DNA from 4 places in the Paenibacillus sp. FSL H8-0122 genome. Region 3 is predicted to be linked to each of the others. Evidence: predicted binding sites of a transcription regulator. Region 3 holds the regulator's gene; each other region holds the start of a gene.
What was found. Region 3 encodes Rex, which represses fermentation and respiration genes when NADH is low (regulators of the CRP and FNR family bind a similar motif). Its sites were predicted from a motif close to TTGTGAAATATTTCACAA; they were not measured.
Positions count from the first base shown of each region.

Region 1 (4,217 bases), 4.8 Mb from region 3:
GCAGTGCTGTAGTGGCTGTGCTGCTGTTCAGTCTGGTAACGGGACAGTTCGCCGCTGAGAGAGCTCAGGCTCCGGTGGTTATTGATAAGGTGGCTGCGAGCAGCGCAGATCCGTATGACCGGATTATTCAGGCTGCTGCACATATCCGCCCTGCGGTAGTGAGCATCATTAATCATAAACAAGACAATAAGGAACTTAATATTCTCGATGAGTCTGCGCTAGGCTCGGGAGTTATCTATAAGAAGGATGATAATAAGGCATTTATCATCACGAATAATCATGTCATTGAGGGTGCCGGCAAGCTGGAAGTGGTTACAGTAGACGGCGTGACACACAAGGCGGAGCTGGTAGGCGCCGACAAGGTGAGCGATATTGCTGTGCTCTCCATTGACGGCAAGGGAATCGACCGGATTGCTGAGATCGGGGATTCCTCCAAGCTGCGTCTGGGTGAGACTGTCATTGCCATCGGCAACCCGCTGGGGCTTGGAGATACACTGACTTCCGGCATTGTCAGCTACACAGAGCGGACGATACCGGTGTCACTGAACCAGGACGGCGTGTACGATTGGGAGCAGGAAGTAATCCAGACGGATGCGGCCATTAACGAGGGCAACAGCGGGGGCGCGCTAGTGGATCTGGACGGCAAGGTGATTGGTATCAATACGATGAAGATCTCCGATACGGGGGTAGAGGGACTGGGCTTTGCGATTCCCGCCAATCATGTGGTGGATACAGCCAATGAGCTTACCTCCAAAGGCCGGATAGCCCGGTCATATCTGGGCGTCTATTCAGTGGATCTGAATAATCCGTATGTGCCGCTGGCCGACGACCAGCGCAAGGAGCTTAATCTTCCGTCTGTAGTAACCGATGGGGTTGTAGTTCTGGATGCGGTGGGACCGGCGAAGGATGCGGGTCTGCAGCTTAACGATGTAATTACGAAGTTCAACGATAAGCCGATTACCTCCACCCTGTCGCTGCGCAAATATCTGTACGATCATACCAAGATCGGCGATAAGCTGAAGATTACCTTTTACCGCAATGGTGAAGTGAAGCAGACCACGGTCCAGCTTCTTGAGAAGCCAGAGGAATAAAATTGGAAATGGCCGTATATAATAATGAGGCAGTCACGATTACGGAAACAGTTCAAGCCGTCCTTTTCAGGAAAAAAGAAGAGGGCGGGGCTGTTTCAAGAATAAATAAATGGGGTAATTGGTAGCATTGGGTATAAATATTACAATTTAATATGACTGGTAGCCCTTACATTGGGAAGTAGTCCTTATAAGGGAAAAAACGGAGGAATTAGGATAGAACAGCTTGCCTTTGTTATTAAGGTGTGGTAACATGAAATTATTCTTACATTGATACCTTATTCTCGCATTGAAAAGGGCTGTCAACCAAAGCTACAACCTTTCTCAATGTGTGAATTTTTTCTTTGTCTGAAGATAAAAAGAACATATTAATTTAAATTTGTGGAGGTAACACACATGCAAACAGGTACAGTTAAATGGTTCAACGCAGAAAAAGGATTCGGTTTCATCGAAGTTGAAGGCGGAAGCGACGTATTCGTTCACTTCAGCGCAATCACTGGCGACGGCTTCAAAACTTTGGACGAAGGCCAACGCGTTGAATTCAACGTTGTTCAAGGCAACCGCGGACCACAAGCCGAAAACGTTGTAAAACTGTAATTAATAGAAGGTACCGTCCCCGCTTGTGAAAGTTGGGACGGTCTTTTTTTATCATTACTTGCTTGCAACATAAAGGAAGGGAGGAACGGCAATGAACTACCGGAAAAAGCCTTTGGAGGAAGTACCGGAAGAAAATACCGCAATTTGGGCCTGTACCAATGAGGATTGCAATGGATGGATGAGGGATAATTTCGCATTTGAACATGCGCCTTCCTGCCGTCTCTGTCATTCCCCAATGGTTCGTAGCATGAAGATGCTGCCGCAATTGCTTAATTCAAATGGCGATCTCAAATCGCTTAAGAAAGGTATTTCCATTACCTAGACCAATACCTTTATGAGTCAAGACAACTATATATGCAGGGCACCTTCAAGACGGTGAAACCGTCTTATTTTTTTTGCTTTTAAATGCAAAATTGTGATATTTGTCACAAATTTATTGTTTTTTATGCCTAAACGGGGCGTATAATGTGATAATTATCACACTTTGAGTGATAGAAATTTGACAAAATAGACATAACGAAATGGGGAGAAGGAAGGGGAGAAATATGGATACAGTACTGCTGTCGCGTATACAATTTGCGTCGACGACAATTTTTCATTATTTCTTTGTGCCAGTATCGATCGGACTTGCGCTCATAATTGCCATTATGGAGACCATGTACGTAAGAAAGGGCAATGAAGAGTACAAAAGAATGGCGCAATTCTGGGGGAAGCTATTCCTGATTAACTTCGCAGTAGGTGTAGTAACAGGGATCTTGCAGGAGTTCCAGTTCGGGATGAACTGGTCGGATTATTCGCGCTTCGTCGGTGATGTGTTCGGGGCTCCGCTTGCGATTGAAGCCTTGTTGGCCTTCTTCCTGGAGTCCACGTTCATCGGAATCTGGATCTTCGGCTGGGATAAGGTATCCAAGCGGATTCATCTGTTATCCATCTGGCTGGTTGCCTTCGGAACGATGCTGTCGGCATTCTGGATTCTGCTGGCTAACTCGTTCATGCAGCATCCGGTCGGCTTCCAGATTAGCAATGGCCGGGCTGAGATGAATGACATCTTCGCACTGATTACAAATGGCCAGCTGCTGGTCGAATTTCCGCATACAGTGCTTGCCGCCTACGCTACAGGCGCCTTCCTGGTAACAGGGATCAGTGCTTACAAATTGCTTAAGAAGCAGGACGTTGCTTTTTTCCGGAAATCATTCGAGATTGCAGCCATTGTAGGGGTTATCTCTTCCTTCGGCGTTGCGGTTGCAGGACATGCACAGGCTCAATATCTGGTAGAGACACAGCCAATGAAGATGGCTGCATCCGAAGCGCTGTGGGGTGAGAGCGGCGACCCGGCACCTTGGACGGTATTTGCCAATATCGATGTGAAGAACCAGACCAACAGCAATGAAGTTCAGGTTCCGTATCTGCTGAGCTTTCTGTCCTACAGTAAATTCTCCGGTGATGTGAAGGGGATGCTGGAGCTGCAGAAGGAGTATGAAGTAGCCTACGGACCAGGAGATTATATTCCGCCGGTCAAAACAACCTTCTGGAGCTTCCGGATCATGGTTGCTGCCGGCACGCTGATGATGCTGTTCGGGGTATATGCTATCTACCTCATGTGGCGTAAAAAGATGGACAGACCCAATACCTGGTTCATGCGCTTCATGTTCTGGGGACTGCTGCTTCCGCCGATTGCCAACACGGCCGGCTGGATTATGACAGAGATCGGGCGTCAGCCATGGACTGTATTCGGACTTATGACTACAGAAGACAGTGTATCACCTAATATTACGAGCGGACAGGTGCTGTTCTCGGTGATTTCTTTTACTGCGATCTATGCCATATTGGGTGCAGTGCTGGTCGGCCTGTTCGTCAAAGTGATCAAAAAAGGTCCTTATGCTATGGATAACGAACACGGTGAATCCCACGATCCGTATAACAAGGAGGGCTAACCCATGTCACTTAATGAATTATGGTTTCTGCTGATTGCGGTGCTGTTCGTCGGGTTCTTCTTCCTGGAAGGCTTCGACTTCGGTGTAGGGATGGAGACGCAGATTCTGGCTAAGAATGATACGGAGCGACGGATACTGATCAATTCGATCGGGCCGTTCTGGGATGCGAATGAAGTATGGCTGATTACGGGTGCCGGTGCAATGTTCGCGGCCTTCCCGCATTGGTATGCTACGCTGTTCAGCGGCTTCTATATTCCGTTTGTATTTGCTCTCCTGGCGTTGATCGCCCGTGGTGTCGCCTTCGAATTCAGAGGCAAGCGCGATTCCAAGGCTTGGCAGAAAACATGGGATGTCTGTATCTTCTTCGGCAGCTTCCTGCCGCCGTTCCTGCTCGCCGTGGTATTCGCCAGCTTCATCAAGGGTTTGCCGATCGACAAGGATATGCAGATGTATGCCGGATTCTTCGATATCGTCAATGCGTATACGGTGGTTGCAGGAATTACGGTTGTCCTGCTGTGTCTGGTACACGGGCTGATGTTCACTACGCTCCGCACGCTTGGAGATCTGCAGGAACGGGCGCGTAAGCTGGCCCAGAAGC
Region 1 covers NZ_JBBOTB010000001.1:6,732,300-6,736,516, forward strand. Annotated here, with positions in the region: gene NSS64_RS28840 (S1C family serine protease) at 1-1,091, shown strand, start outside; gene NSS64_RS28845 (cold-shock protein) at 1,485-1,685, shown strand; gene NSS64_RS28850 (cold-shock protein) at 1,777-2,007, shown strand; gene NSS64_RS28855 (cytochrome ubiquinol oxidase subunit I) at 2,231-3,619, shown strand; gene cydB (cytochrome d ubiquinol oxidase subunit II) at 3,623-4,217, shown strand, end outside.
Region 1: the regulator Rex is predicted to act here: its motif matches at 2,099-2,116, upstream of NSS64_RS28855 (cytochrome ubiquinol oxidase subunit I).

Region 2 (4,217 bases), 3.6 Mb from region 3:
AGTTGCCCTTGCCCTGCAGTGAATAGATATACCCCTCACGCTCCAGTTCCCTATAGGCCTTCTGGATCGTATTGGGATTCAGGGTAAGCTGCGAGGATAACGCCCGCACCGAAGGCAGCTGTTCATCCGCCCGCAGAATACCATGCATAATCAACTCCTTCACCTTGTCGGTCAGCTGCTCATAGATCGGCTTGCGGCTGCGTACATCCAACTCGAACATGACAGTCCTCCTTTCATCTGATACTCCGGCTGCTGTATCATAGTGTATTAACTGTACTACTATTATTAATACAGTTGAGGAATGATGTCAATCATTAACTTTTACTTTGTCTAGTTTCAGCGCAAAAAAAGAGCAAGCCTGCGGGAACAGATTGTCTCCCGGGCTTGCTCTTTGCTGTTGCTATAAGCAGTAATCAGCGTTTATCCTTCCAGAAATTGAGCGGCTCCATATCCTTCGTAATGAGCTTGAAGGTATAGCCTTCCTTCTTCAGCTTCTCCAGAATACGCGGCAGCACCTTGAGTGTAGCCTTCTGGTCATGCATCAGAATCACCGGATTGGTCTTGGACGCCTTCAGCTTATTCACCTGATCCATCACGGTGTTATAGATTCTGTCGCTGTTCTGTTTGTATTTCCAGTCATAGGAATCCACGTTCCAGTCCCAGAGATGATAGCCCTGAGTCAGGACTTTATCGCGGAAGGACTTGGTGAAATAGGGCTTACTTCCGTAAGGCGTACGGATCAAGGTGGTGCTGGTTCCCGTCAGCTTCTTCAGCGTCGCATTGGCCCCTGACATCTCGGCAAGCGCCGCTGAAGGGGAGGCATAGAACTTCTCCTGGCGGTGGGTTACGCCGTGCAGCGCTAAGCCATGGCCTTCCTTCGCCGTCCGCTTCACCTGGGCGGGGTGCTGGTTCATGTTGTTCCCCAGCATGAAGAAGGTTGCCTGTACGTCATATTTACGCAGGATGTCCAGCAGGTCGCCAGTCGTGGCTGACGGGCCGTCGTCAAAGGTCAGATACACGGTCCGGCCAGGCTTGCCCGGCTCCGTGGGCTGAACCGGAGTGACTGGAGTTACCGGAGCCACTGGAGCCTTAGGCTTCAGCTCTGCAGCATATTTATCGGTGAAGGCTGCATCGGTAAGCTGCGCCGAGCCGTCCTTCACACGAAGTAAATATTTATCTCCCGCATAGGAAATGCTATACCCGAGGTACCCGCTGAGCTTCAGCGGAGCCATGAGTTTGCCGTCCTGTACGAAAGTGCTCATAGGCACGGCAGTCCCATCCTTCAGCACCGCACCTCCGTCCTTGCTCAGCAGGGTCAGCGAACCTGTCCCGCCGGCTACGTGAATCCCGTCCGTCAGGCCGGTAAGGGTCCATTTCAGCTCATCCGCAAGCGCGCGCAGCGGTACATAATAGGTGCCTTTTACGGATACAGCTTCAACCTTGCTTAATTTATCGTTGACTCCGAGTTTAAGAATAGTGCTATCACCTTTAGCGTCAGCCGGGACCTGCACAAGCCCCATAATTAGGAATAAAGACATGAATAAAAGCAGAATTTTCTTGATGCGCACAGCAGCAGTCTCCAATCTATGTATATTTGTCTATCACTTTATCATATATACTTTCAACGTAATTTGAGAGATTGTAACCGCAAGCTAAGAATTTGTTACTCTTATGCAATGATAAATGAGGGGTCGCCATTATTTTCAGAAAGCAAGCAATTCTCGTCGAATGCTGTCACAGCAGGCGTTACACGGTTAAAACAGCGGTTTTTGGCACAGAATAATTGTGACAAAATTAATAACAATATCGGAATTTTGAACAAAAATTGAACAACCTTAAAATTAGCTAAAGTGCGCCACTACAGTGATCTTTATCATACCCTTAGGGAGTTGTAACAATTTGATCACACATATTTAACTTGTTCGCCATTTTTAAGGTCTATTTTATATATTTATACAAAATATGTATTTTGCATTATGGGTAAGTAGTTCTTACTATAGATACAGATCAATGTACTCCCGTTAATGAACGGCGAATGAAAAGTAGTATTGAAGGAAGGAGTTCTATATGAAAAAAAAGGGACCGTTATACGCTTTGTTTCTAAGCCTGATCCTTCTCCTGCCGGGATGCAGCTCAATCGCTGTTCTGAACCCGAAGGGGCCGTCTGCAAGGACGTTATCTGACACCATTGTGCTCTCTATTCTTGTTATGCTCGGGGTTCTGGCTGTTGTCTACATTCTGTATATCTTTGTACTGGTGAAATATCGTGCGAAGAAGAGTAATGAGGGCTACATTCCTAAACATGAAGAAGGCAATGTGGTACTTGAGGCCATCTGGATCATTATCCCGATCATTATCGTAGCCTTCTTGTCCGTTGTTACCGTCAAGACGACTAACGAAGTGGAGAATGTAGCTGCGGACTATCAAGATCAGACTCCTCTGGTCATCTATGCTTCCTCGTCCAACTGGAAATGGCATTTCAGCTACCCTGAGGAAGGGATCGAGACGGTCAACTACGTGAATATGCCGGTGCATCGTGCGGTAGAATTCAGAATGTACTCGTTCGGCACCATTACCAGTCTCTGGATTCCACAGCTTGCCGGTCAAAAGTACGCCATGAGCGACATGCTGACAACGCTTCATCTCTCCGCTGATACGGAAGGCTCTTATATCGGAAAGAATGCTAACTTCAGCGGTAAAGGCTTCGCCCACATGGAATTCGAAGCGCTTGTACTTAGTAACAAGGGTTACGAGGACTGGGTGAAGGAAGTGAAGGAAACCGCACCTAAGCTGACTGAGGAAGAATTCAAAGGCCTGCTGGCCACGGATTACCTCGGACGCAAAACGTATTCCTCCACCCATCTGGAGTTCAGCCCTCCTCCGGGAAATCACGGAGATCATATGAGCGGCGGCGGCAAAGAGATGGATATGGACAACGGCAATCCGGAGCATCAGGATAACAAGGAAATTCATCCGTCTCCCGAGCCGTCCAGCGGAACGGAATTCGACAGCAAGCCTGATCCGGAAGTCGATCAGCCGCTGCCAAGCTCCCCTGTGGATGAAAGCACACATGAAGGACACTAGCTCTCTGAAGAGCTTAATGCAACACACTGAAAGGAGCTACCCTAATGGATTTGGACAAATTTAAGGTTCACGGCGAACCCTTGATATACGGAGCCATGATCAGTATTGCACTGGCAACCATCGGGATTCTCGTAGGGCTTACCTATTTCAAGAAATGGGGCTATCTGTGGCGTGAATGGCTGACCACGGTTGACCACAAAAAAATCGGGATCATGTACATCCTTGCGGCGCTGCTGATGCTGTTCCGCGGCGGTGTAGATGCGATGATGATGCGTCTGCAGACGGCTGCGCCGGAAATGAAATTCCTCGATGCGCAGCACTACAATGAGGTCTTCACCACCCATGGTCTGATCATGATTCTCTTCATGGCCATGCCTTTTATCATCGGTCTGATGAACGTAATCATTCCGCTGCAGATCGGCGCACGGGACGTTGCCTTCCCGCGGCTGAACGCCGTCAGCTTCTGGCTCTTCTTCATGGGCGCCATGCTGCTGAACATTTCCTTCGTCATCGGCGGCTCGCCGGATGCGGGCTGGTCAGCCTACTTCCCGCTGGCGAGTCTTGAATTCAGCCCGACCGTAGGGAACAACTACTACTCTCTGGCCCTGCAAATATCCGGTATTGGTACGCTGATCACCGGGGTTAACTTTATCGTAACGATTCTCAAAATGCGCGCACCAGGCATGACGCTGATGAAGATGCCGATGTTCACCTGGTCCGTACTCATCACCAACGTTATCATTGTCTTCGCCTTCCCGGTTCTTACCGTAGCGCTGGCGATGATGATGTTCGACCGCCTCTTCGGCTCCCAGTTCTTCACGATGGCCAACGGCGGGATGGATATGCTCTGGGCCAACCTGTTCTGGGTCTGGGGACATCCGGAGGTCTATATCGTTATACTGCCGGCCTTCGGGATATACAGTGAGATTATCGCCACCTTCTCGAAGAAGAACCTGTACGGATATACCTCCATGGTATTCAGTATGCTGATCATCTCGCTCCTGTCCTTCCTTGTATGGGCGCACCATTTCTATACGATGGGTCAAGGGGCCATGGTCAACAGCTTCTTCTCTATTACAACGATGGCCATAGCGGTCCCAACCGGGGTCAAAATATTCAACTGGCTATTCACC
Region 2 covers NZ_JBBOTB010000001.1:5,523,706-5,527,922, forward strand. Annotated here, with positions in the region: gene NSS64_RS23840 (GntR family transcriptional regulator) at 1-220, opposite strand, end outside; gene NSS64_RS23845 (polysaccharide deacetylase family protein) at 414-1,568, opposite strand; gene qoxA (cytochrome aa3 quinol oxidase subunit II) at 2,068-3,084, shown strand; gene qoxB (cytochrome aa3 quinol oxidase subunit I) at 3,129-4,217, shown strand, end outside.
Region 2: the regulator Rex is predicted to act here: its motif matches at 1,784-1,801, upstream of qoxA (cytochrome aa3 quinol oxidase subunit II).

Region 3 (4,217 bases):
GACTGTACCCCTCACCGATGGCGCTGCCATCCTTGAAGCGGTAGAAGCTGTAATAGAATCGCCCGTCTTTTTTGTAAAATAGCTGCCAGGCATATTCCCCGTTGTATACACCGGGCAGCAGCCGTTCAATCGTAATGTCCGGCAGCTGAGCGGCTATGATTCCACGCATTTTCTCTTCTGAGGTGCCATTGCTCAGTTCCTCTGCATACAGGTCGTTGTCGCCTCCGGCAGGCTTGCCCTCCAAGGTGAAACGGACCCACACCATCAGATCGGTCCCTGCTTCATTTTTACCGGTCAGCACCCAGTAGATCTCATTCTCATTCCAGACAGATTTCTGGGCCTTGGTAACCTCTGTTAGTCCGGCACGCGCCCGGGCCAGCTCCTTGGCCTCACTCCGCTCGTTCCACTGGTCCTTCATAATGTAGGCATAGAACTGGCTTAGTCCGAACAGAAGGAGCAGCACCACGGTAATCCCCAGCCAGATCCATCTTCTCCTCTTCTTCTTCACCACGCTGCTTCCTTTCCCGTTTCCCTGAATTACCGTTTAAGCAGGCTCTCGAACGTCTCCTGTGCTTTGCGGCGGATGGCTTCCTCATCAAGTGTCAGGCATTGTCCATGCTTCACAACCTGCCGGCCGTTCACCCATACATGCTCCACATCCTTGGCACTTGCCGAATATACGGCATGGGAGAGCAGATCGGTATGCGGCAGCAGATGCGGCTGGTCAATATCAAGTGCGATGAAGTCGGCCTTCATTCCTGCGGCAAGCCGGCCTACCCCGCTTAGGAAAATAGACTGCGCCCCATACTCCGTAGCCATCAGAAGCGCCTCAGGAGCCGGTACCGCTGTGGGATCACCGCTTACGCCCTTGTGAATCAGAGCCGCCAGCCTCATCTCTTCGAACATATCCAGATTATTGTTGCTTGCCGCGCCGTCTGTACCCAGGGAGACCTTAATCCCGGCTCTCAGCAGTTCAGGAACACGCGCAACCCCGCTGGCCAGCTTCAGGTTACTGCCGGGGTTATGCGACACGCCAACGTTATGGCGGGCCAGAATCCCGATCTCTTCATCGTTCAGATGAACCCCGTGGGCAATGAGCGAAGGACGGGTGAACATCCCGAGCTTCTCCAGATGTGCGACCGGACGCAGGCCATAGTCGGCCACGTTCTGCTCCACTTCATGGCGCGTCTCGGACATATGGGTGTGCATTGGCAAGTCCAGATCATGGGCAGCCTGCACAAACTTCATGAAAAACTCTGGAGGACAGGTGTACGGGGCGTGCGGCGAGAGCATGGTCGTAATTCTGCCATCAGCCTTGCCGTGCCAGTTACGGGCAAAAGCAATCGCCTCAGCGAGCTTGGATTGCTGTACCTCTTCCGGGCATAGCCCAATTACGCCGCGCATCAACACCGCACGAATACCGGACTGCTCGGTCACTTCCGCTACCCGGTCCATATGATCATACATATCGAGGAAGGTGGTTGTGCCGCCCTTCAGCATCTCCAGCACGGACAACGAGGTTCCCCAATATACATCATCACCAGTGAATTTCTCTTCCATCGGCCACATCTTCTCCTGCAGCCAAGACTGAAGCACCATATCGTCGCCGTATCCGCGCAGCAGTGACATTGCAGTATGACCATGGGTATTGACCAGACCAGGCATGAACAGCAGACGGCTGCCGTCTACGACCTGTGCGCCATCCTCCACTGCCGGCTCAGCTTCACCTATGTAAGTAATCAAATCATTCTCCAGGGTCATGTACCCGCTCAGAACCGGCTTGTCACTGCCCGGAACCAGGAAGTGCCCATTCTTGATTATCGTGATCTTACTGCTCATCTTCAGCCTCATCCTTTCCATCATGCAAATAATAAGCCAAGCTCTGCAGATCTGTGGTGAAATCTGCGGCATGAATCCGGATATTGGCAGGCGTCTTGAGAATAACCGGTGCAAAGTTCAGAATCGCCTCGATACCGGAATCGACAAGAATATCAGCTACGTTCTGGGCTTCGCTGTCGGGCACGGTAATAATCCCGATCCGGATGCCCTGCGAGCGGATTGTACTGCTTAGCTCCTCCATCGGCTGCACAACCAGCGAGTTGATCTGCTGGCCTACCTTCGGCGGATAGGCATCGAAGATGGCAGTAATCTTCATCGTATCCTTTAAGTAAGCGTTGTAGTTAGACAAGGCATGACCGAGATTACCGGCTCCAACCAGTGCAACATTAATTTGCTGGTCAAGCTTCAGGATATGGCGGATCTTCTCAATCAGATAAGATACATCATAGCCGATGCCTTTTCTGCCAAAATCACCGAAATAAGCCAAATCCTTGCGGATCTGGGCGGGATTCAGATCAAGCTTCTGGCCCAGCTCCTGAGAAGAGACTGTGGAGATTTCACGTTTTTGGAGATCGTTCAGGAAACGCAGGTACACTGGGAGCCTGCGCACGACGGCCTCCGATATTTTATCCGATTTCATGTATTCTCCTCCTTCAAGTTGATGTAACATCACAAATTCGCTTCATGTAATGCCGATTATAGCAACCGTGCCCCGCCGCCTGCCGGAGTGGCAGGGCAGGCGGGAACGGATCTTCAGGTTAATCATGACTTATTAATAATAGCAATAGCAGATGAATTAGGAAACCCCGCCGTCATCCAGCCATTCGGCAATTCTCGGGACCATCTGCTCGGTGAGCATATGCTCCATCTTGGGACCGGGGAGCGAGTACAGGAAGTACTTTCCGTAATGCGATTCAATGACTCTGGTATCGTACACAATTACGATGCCCCGGTCCTGCGCCGTGCGGACCAGCCGCCCGAAGCCCTGCTTGAAGCGGATGACGGCCTGCGGCACGGACAGCTTCATGAACGGATTCTTCTTCTGTGCCTGAAGCAGCTCCGACTTCGCTTCTGCCAGCGGGTGATTCGGCGGCTGGAACGGCAGTCTGACAATCGCCAGGCAGGTCAATGCTTCTCCCGGGATATCCACCCCTTCCCAGAAGCTGCTGGTACCCAGCAAGACCGAAGCCGGGCTATCCTGGAAGCGGCGGATCAGCTTGCTCCGGCTGCCGCCTTCCACGCCTTGTCCCAGCACCGCAATATCCTGTGAGGCAAGCGCCTCCTTCAGCGGCTCATAGACCTGGCGCAACATCTTGTAGGAGGTGAACAGCACCAGCATCCGCCCCCGTGTTGTTACAGCTGTCTCGGCAAGGGAGTGCACGAGGGTGTCCACAAAGCGGGCATCCCCTATACTTCCCTTGACGCTCGGGAAGTCCCGGGGAATGACCAGGAGCGCCTGCTCACGATACTTGAATGGTGATGGAAGCAGTGCAGTCATCAGACGCCGCTGCTCGGCAGCCTCGCCAAGACCCAGGTTATCGATCATGAACTGGAAGGATTTATCCACGGATAAGGTGGCCGAGGTCAGGATAATGCTCTTCTTCTTATCGAAGAACAGCTCCCTAAGCTGGGTGCTGACATCTACGGGAACAGCATACATTTGCAGCGACTTACCCTTATAATTACCGCTTCCCTCCAGCCAATACACGATATTCTCATCATTCAGGCTCATGAAGAAGCGGATCTGCTCTCTAATGGATGCCAGATCTTTGAATAACCCGCCGATATCGGTCACAAGGCTGTCTGAGGAGGATTGGCTGTCCGTGTCACGCATCTCACTGAGCATTTTGTCGCCCTTGCGGATGATATCGCTCAGACTGAGGTTCAGTGTATTCTCAAGGGCAGCCAGCTCCTCCCAATCCTTCGGCTTCTTGCCCGGCTGCAGGCGTGCCACCAGCTGGCCTGCTTCACCGGCCCCGGCATCGCTGCGCTCGGGCAGCAGGCTGAAGAGCCGGTCACTAAGCGCATCCCAGGACTCCTTCACCGTCAGCAGATCTGGATAGATCCGGTCGATCACGCCGCTCCATTCGGAAGCCTGCTCACTGCCCGAAGACTGCAGACTCTGGCGGAGGGCAGGCAGCTGCCCGCTCCGGCTATCCTTATAGAGACGGGTGAGGGTATGGGCGAATGTGAAATATTTCATCTGCATGCCAAGATGCTTGCCGGCAATATCCTCCAGATGATGGGCTTCATCAATCACAAGATGGTCGTACGCCGGAAGAAGCTGATGCCCGGCTTTGACATCTGCGAACAGCTTGGAGTGATTGGTGACCACCACATCGGAGATCCCGGCTTCATGCTTGGCCCGGTGGTAATAG
Region 3 covers NZ_JBBOTB010000001.1:1,944,109-1,948,325, reverse strand. Annotated here, with positions in the region: gene NSS64_RS08450 (cell wall elongation regulator TseB-like domain-containing protein) at 1-508, opposite strand, end outside; gene NSS64_RS08445 (amidohydrolase) at 538-1,839, opposite strand; gene NSS64_RS08440 (redox-sensing transcriptional repressor Rex) at 1,829-2,479, opposite strand; gene dinG (ATP-dependent DNA helicase DinG) at 2,636-4,217, opposite strand, start outside.

Region 4 (4,217 bases), 4.5 Mb from region 3:
TTCTTGTCAGCCAGATGGCCGAGCAGACCCGGATCTTGGTGGGTATAACCGTTATGGTCTTGCTGGAACACGGTCGATGTAGCGATGACGTTCAGGGATGGAATATCTTCTCTCCAGGTCTGATCTGTCGCCTTGCGCAGCCACTTGAAGTGCTGGGTGATCATCGAATCGACCACGCGCAGGAACGCTTCATAGCTGGCGAAGAATCCGTGGCGGCCGGTCAGTACGTACCCTTCCAGAATCCCCTCTGCCTGATGCTCTGATAACTGGGAGTCAATGACACGGCCATACGGAGCGAGGAATTCATCCTGCGGTTCCTGAATGGCGTCCATCCATTGGCGCTTGGTCACTTCGAATACAGGTCCCAGACGGTTGGACATGGTCTCATCCGGTCCAAAGATCCGGAAGTTGCGGTTCTCTTCGTTGAGCGTAACAACCTCTTTCAGGTATTTCCCCAGCACGGCCATATCCTGCGCAATCACTTGACCCGGAACAGAATTATCCAAGGTGTAGTTGCGGAAATTCGGCTTGTGCAGGTCTTTGATCAGCTTACCGGCATTCGTTACCGGGTTCATCCCCATACGTCTGTCGCCGGTTGGCAGAATTTCGGCCAGATCCGCGTTCAGACGGCCGTTCGCATCGAACAATTCTTCAGGTCTGTAGCTGTTCAGCCATTCCAGCAGCGCCGGAGCATGCTTCATGTTTTTCTGATCCACAGGAATCGGTACCTGGTGTGCACGGAAAGAGCCTTCGTTCGGCACGCCATCCCACGATTTCGGACCGGTCCAGCCTTTAGGGGAGCGGAAGACCAGCATCGGCCATACCGGACGGGCAGTATCGTTATTTTCACGGGCATTCTTCTGAATGGCGGCAATTCTCTCTACGATCGTATCCAGCACCTTCGCCATTTCCGGGTGCATCAGATCAGGATTCTCACCTTCCACGAAGAATGCTTCCCAGCCGTTTCCGGCAAAATAGGCGGTTAATTCTTCTCTGCTCATCCGGGAGAGGATGGTCGGGTTACTGATCTTGAAGCCGTTCAAGTGCAGAATCGGTAATACCGCACCGTCTGTAATCGGGTTGATGAACCGGTTGGACAGCCAGGAAGCGGCCAGCGGGCCAGTCTCTGCTTCACCGTCACCTACAACTACTGCGGAGATCAGATCCGGGTTATCCAGAATCGAACCCACGCTGTGCGACAGGGAGTAACCCAGCTCGCCGCCTTCATGAATCGATCCGGGTGTTTCAGGAGCCGCATGGGAGGCAACACCGCCAGGGAAGGAGAACTGCTTGAACAGCTTTTTCAGACCAGGGATGTCTTGGGTGATCTGCGGATAGATTTCGGTGTAGCTTCCGTCCAGATAAGAGTTCGACACCATCACCTGACCGCCATGGCCCGGGCCTTCAATATAGAACATGTTGAGATCATATTTAGTGATTACACGGTTCAGGTGCGCATAGATAAAGTTCTGCCCAGGGATGGTCCCCCAGTGTCCGATCGGCTTCACTTTGACGTCTGCATCCTTCAGCGGTTCTCTTAACAACGGATTATCCTTCAAATAAAGCTGGCCTACGGAGATGTAGTTCGTTGCACGCCAGTAAGCATCAAGCTTTGCCAGATACGTTTTCGAGGAATAATCCACCTGTTCGATTGTTAATCCCATGTCTTCCACTCCCTAATCTTTTTCTTTGTAAATTGAATGTATCACTTCTACAGTTACATCATACATCGGCATTTCAGAAATTCAATCTTTTTAGAAATTAATACGGTCCAATATTGTGAAATTTTGAACATAGTATGAAATTCTCTGCTAACCACGCACAAAAAGATGTTTATTTTTATAATTATGGTTTAATTTGTTATATAAAAAATCACCAAAAAAAGACCGGGACTCCTCCCGGCCTGCTATACCTAAATTATGCTATTTACACCGTCCATCCTCAATGCACAGATACGAACGTGTTAAACTTCAGATACTCATAATGGAAGCGCATATGCGAGAATTCGAACGGCGTGCCGTTATCCAGGAAGAAGATCCCCTCCATAATTCCTACGGGTTCATTCTCCTTCAGATGGAGCAACTCCTGGTCATTCGGCAGCGAAGGCTCGGCAAAAATAGACAAAAAGGATTTGGTCACCGCCAGATTGCGCGATTCCTCCAGATAATGAAAAATCGACCCCTCGATAATCGTCTGGTCGAGATTTTGCACAATTTTGATCGGAATATATCCCGTCTCAATCATGAACGGCGCACCTTCGAACAGGCGCAGACGCACGATCTTATACACGAAATCATGGGGCAACAGGAACAAATCCCGCTGAAGCTCCTGCGTGGGCCGGATGACCTCGAAGCTCAGCACCTTGATCTCCGGCTTCTTGCCGTGCATCTGGAAGTTATCCGACACCCCCAGATTAGAGCCCTCGTAATTGAAGATCGAATCGTTCTTGATGTATAACGGATTGATGAAGGTGCCGGAGCCGCGTTTCTTGAAAATAATGCCCGAGCTCTCCATCTTCATCAGCGCACGCTTAATGGTACTGCGGCTAACCTGATACGCCTCGCTGAGACTGCGCTCATCCGGCAGCTTCATATCGGCGTACTGCCCGGCAAAGATCTTCGTTTTGAGGTCAGCAATAATCTGCTTGTAGACAAATTGGGTCATGGGGGGCTCCTTCGTCGGGTCTTTGCAGAACAAGTTCATTCAAGATTAAATATATCATAATTTAGATAGGGCAAAAAGGATGAATCCACGGATTCACCCTTTCTGACGCTTGTTGTCCCAATCCCTATACCATTTGACAATCTCCCGGCTCGGTTTCTCCGCAACCTCTGCTTCCATGACCGTTTCCAGCAATACATACTGTCTTTGCACCAGAAAATGAAAGCCCATTCTATCCGATATTTGCATGTACAATAATTGCGCTTGCTCCTCTAACGGATAGCGGGTGCAGACCTGTTCAATATGCTTGAAGGCCTGTTCATATTCTGCATTCCCCATATACCAGCGGACCAGATTCAGCTTCAGCCGAATCCACTGCAGCTGGAATCTCTGCCGTTCAAGCTCCGCCCACACATAATCGTACCCCTCCAGATATTCGCTCTTGAACAGCTTCAGGATTCGTTCGTATTCGGGCAGGGTGTCATTCGAGAGCTCTAACCCCGCTTGGATAAAGCGGTCAAACTCATCAACGTCCAGGCAGATGCCATTCAGCTTGAGCAGATAGCCGTCCGCCGTATTTTGCAGGAGAATCCGTTCTCTGCTGAAGGGCTCCAGCATCTTGCGGATATGATACACAGCTGTATATAACTGCGGATAGGCCCTGTTCGGATCAAAATCAGCCCACAGCAATTCAATAAGGGTGGCTTTACTGACCACTTTGCCGCGATGATGCAGCAGGTAAAAGAAGATTTCCTGCGCCTTCGCCGTTCTCCATTGCAGTGACGGAAGCTCCTGGCTCCCTTCGTAGATCCGGAAGGCATCGAGCATCAGCATTCTCCAGCTTGTCTGCGCTGACGCTGCCCGGGCTACCAGGCCAGGCTTCTGCTGAGCATTCAATCTCCGAACTGTAAGCTTCAGACGGTCCGTATGAATCGGCTTAAGCAAATAATCCAGGGCATTCAGCTCAAAAGCCTTGATCGCATACTTATCATATGCCGTTACGAATACAACCTGCAGATCGGGTCTCTGTTCAAGCAGCCTTTCCGCCAGCTCAATCCCGCTCAGCTCCGGTAAATGAATATCGAGAAACACAATATCGGTCTCGGTCTCCTCTACCTTTTGCTGCCCTTGCAGCGGATCGGTATATTTGCCGATAATCTCGAAACACCCAAGTGCATGCAATTGGCGTTCCAAAGCCTTTAGTGCCAATTCTTCATCGTCAATCAGGATTGCTTTCATTCGGATCTCCTTCGCAACTGGAAATCGGTACGGTTTTATAACCATTATACTTCAAATTTAATGATTTAGGGGCTGGAGGAGAAATGATCTCTCCTCCAACCCCTATCCATTTATTCTGTAACCCGTTGTTCCTTCTGTTCACTGTCGATCCGGTACTGATGGTCGATGATAGCCTCCTGGATATCCAGGTAGGCCCAATGATTCTTGGAGACATCCGGGAATTTCACCGCATCTGCTCCATGGAGCGGGCCGCGGTCAAACATCTGATTAACAATGACTACTGCTTCCGCACGGGTCAGAAAAGCATTCGGCTTGAA
Region 4 covers NZ_JBBOTB010000001.1:6,442,586-6,446,802, forward strand. Annotated here, with positions in the region: gene NSS64_RS27470 (phosphoketolase family protein) at 1-1,664, opposite strand, end outside; gene NSS64_RS27475 (GntR family transcriptional regulator) at 1,942-2,664, opposite strand; gene NSS64_RS27480 (response regulator) at 2,758-3,900, opposite strand; gene NSS64_RS27485 (S-layer homology domain-containing protein) at 4,011-4,217, opposite strand, start outside.
Region 4: the regulator Rex is predicted to act here: its motif matches at 1,778-1,795, upstream of NSS64_RS27470 (phosphoketolase family protein).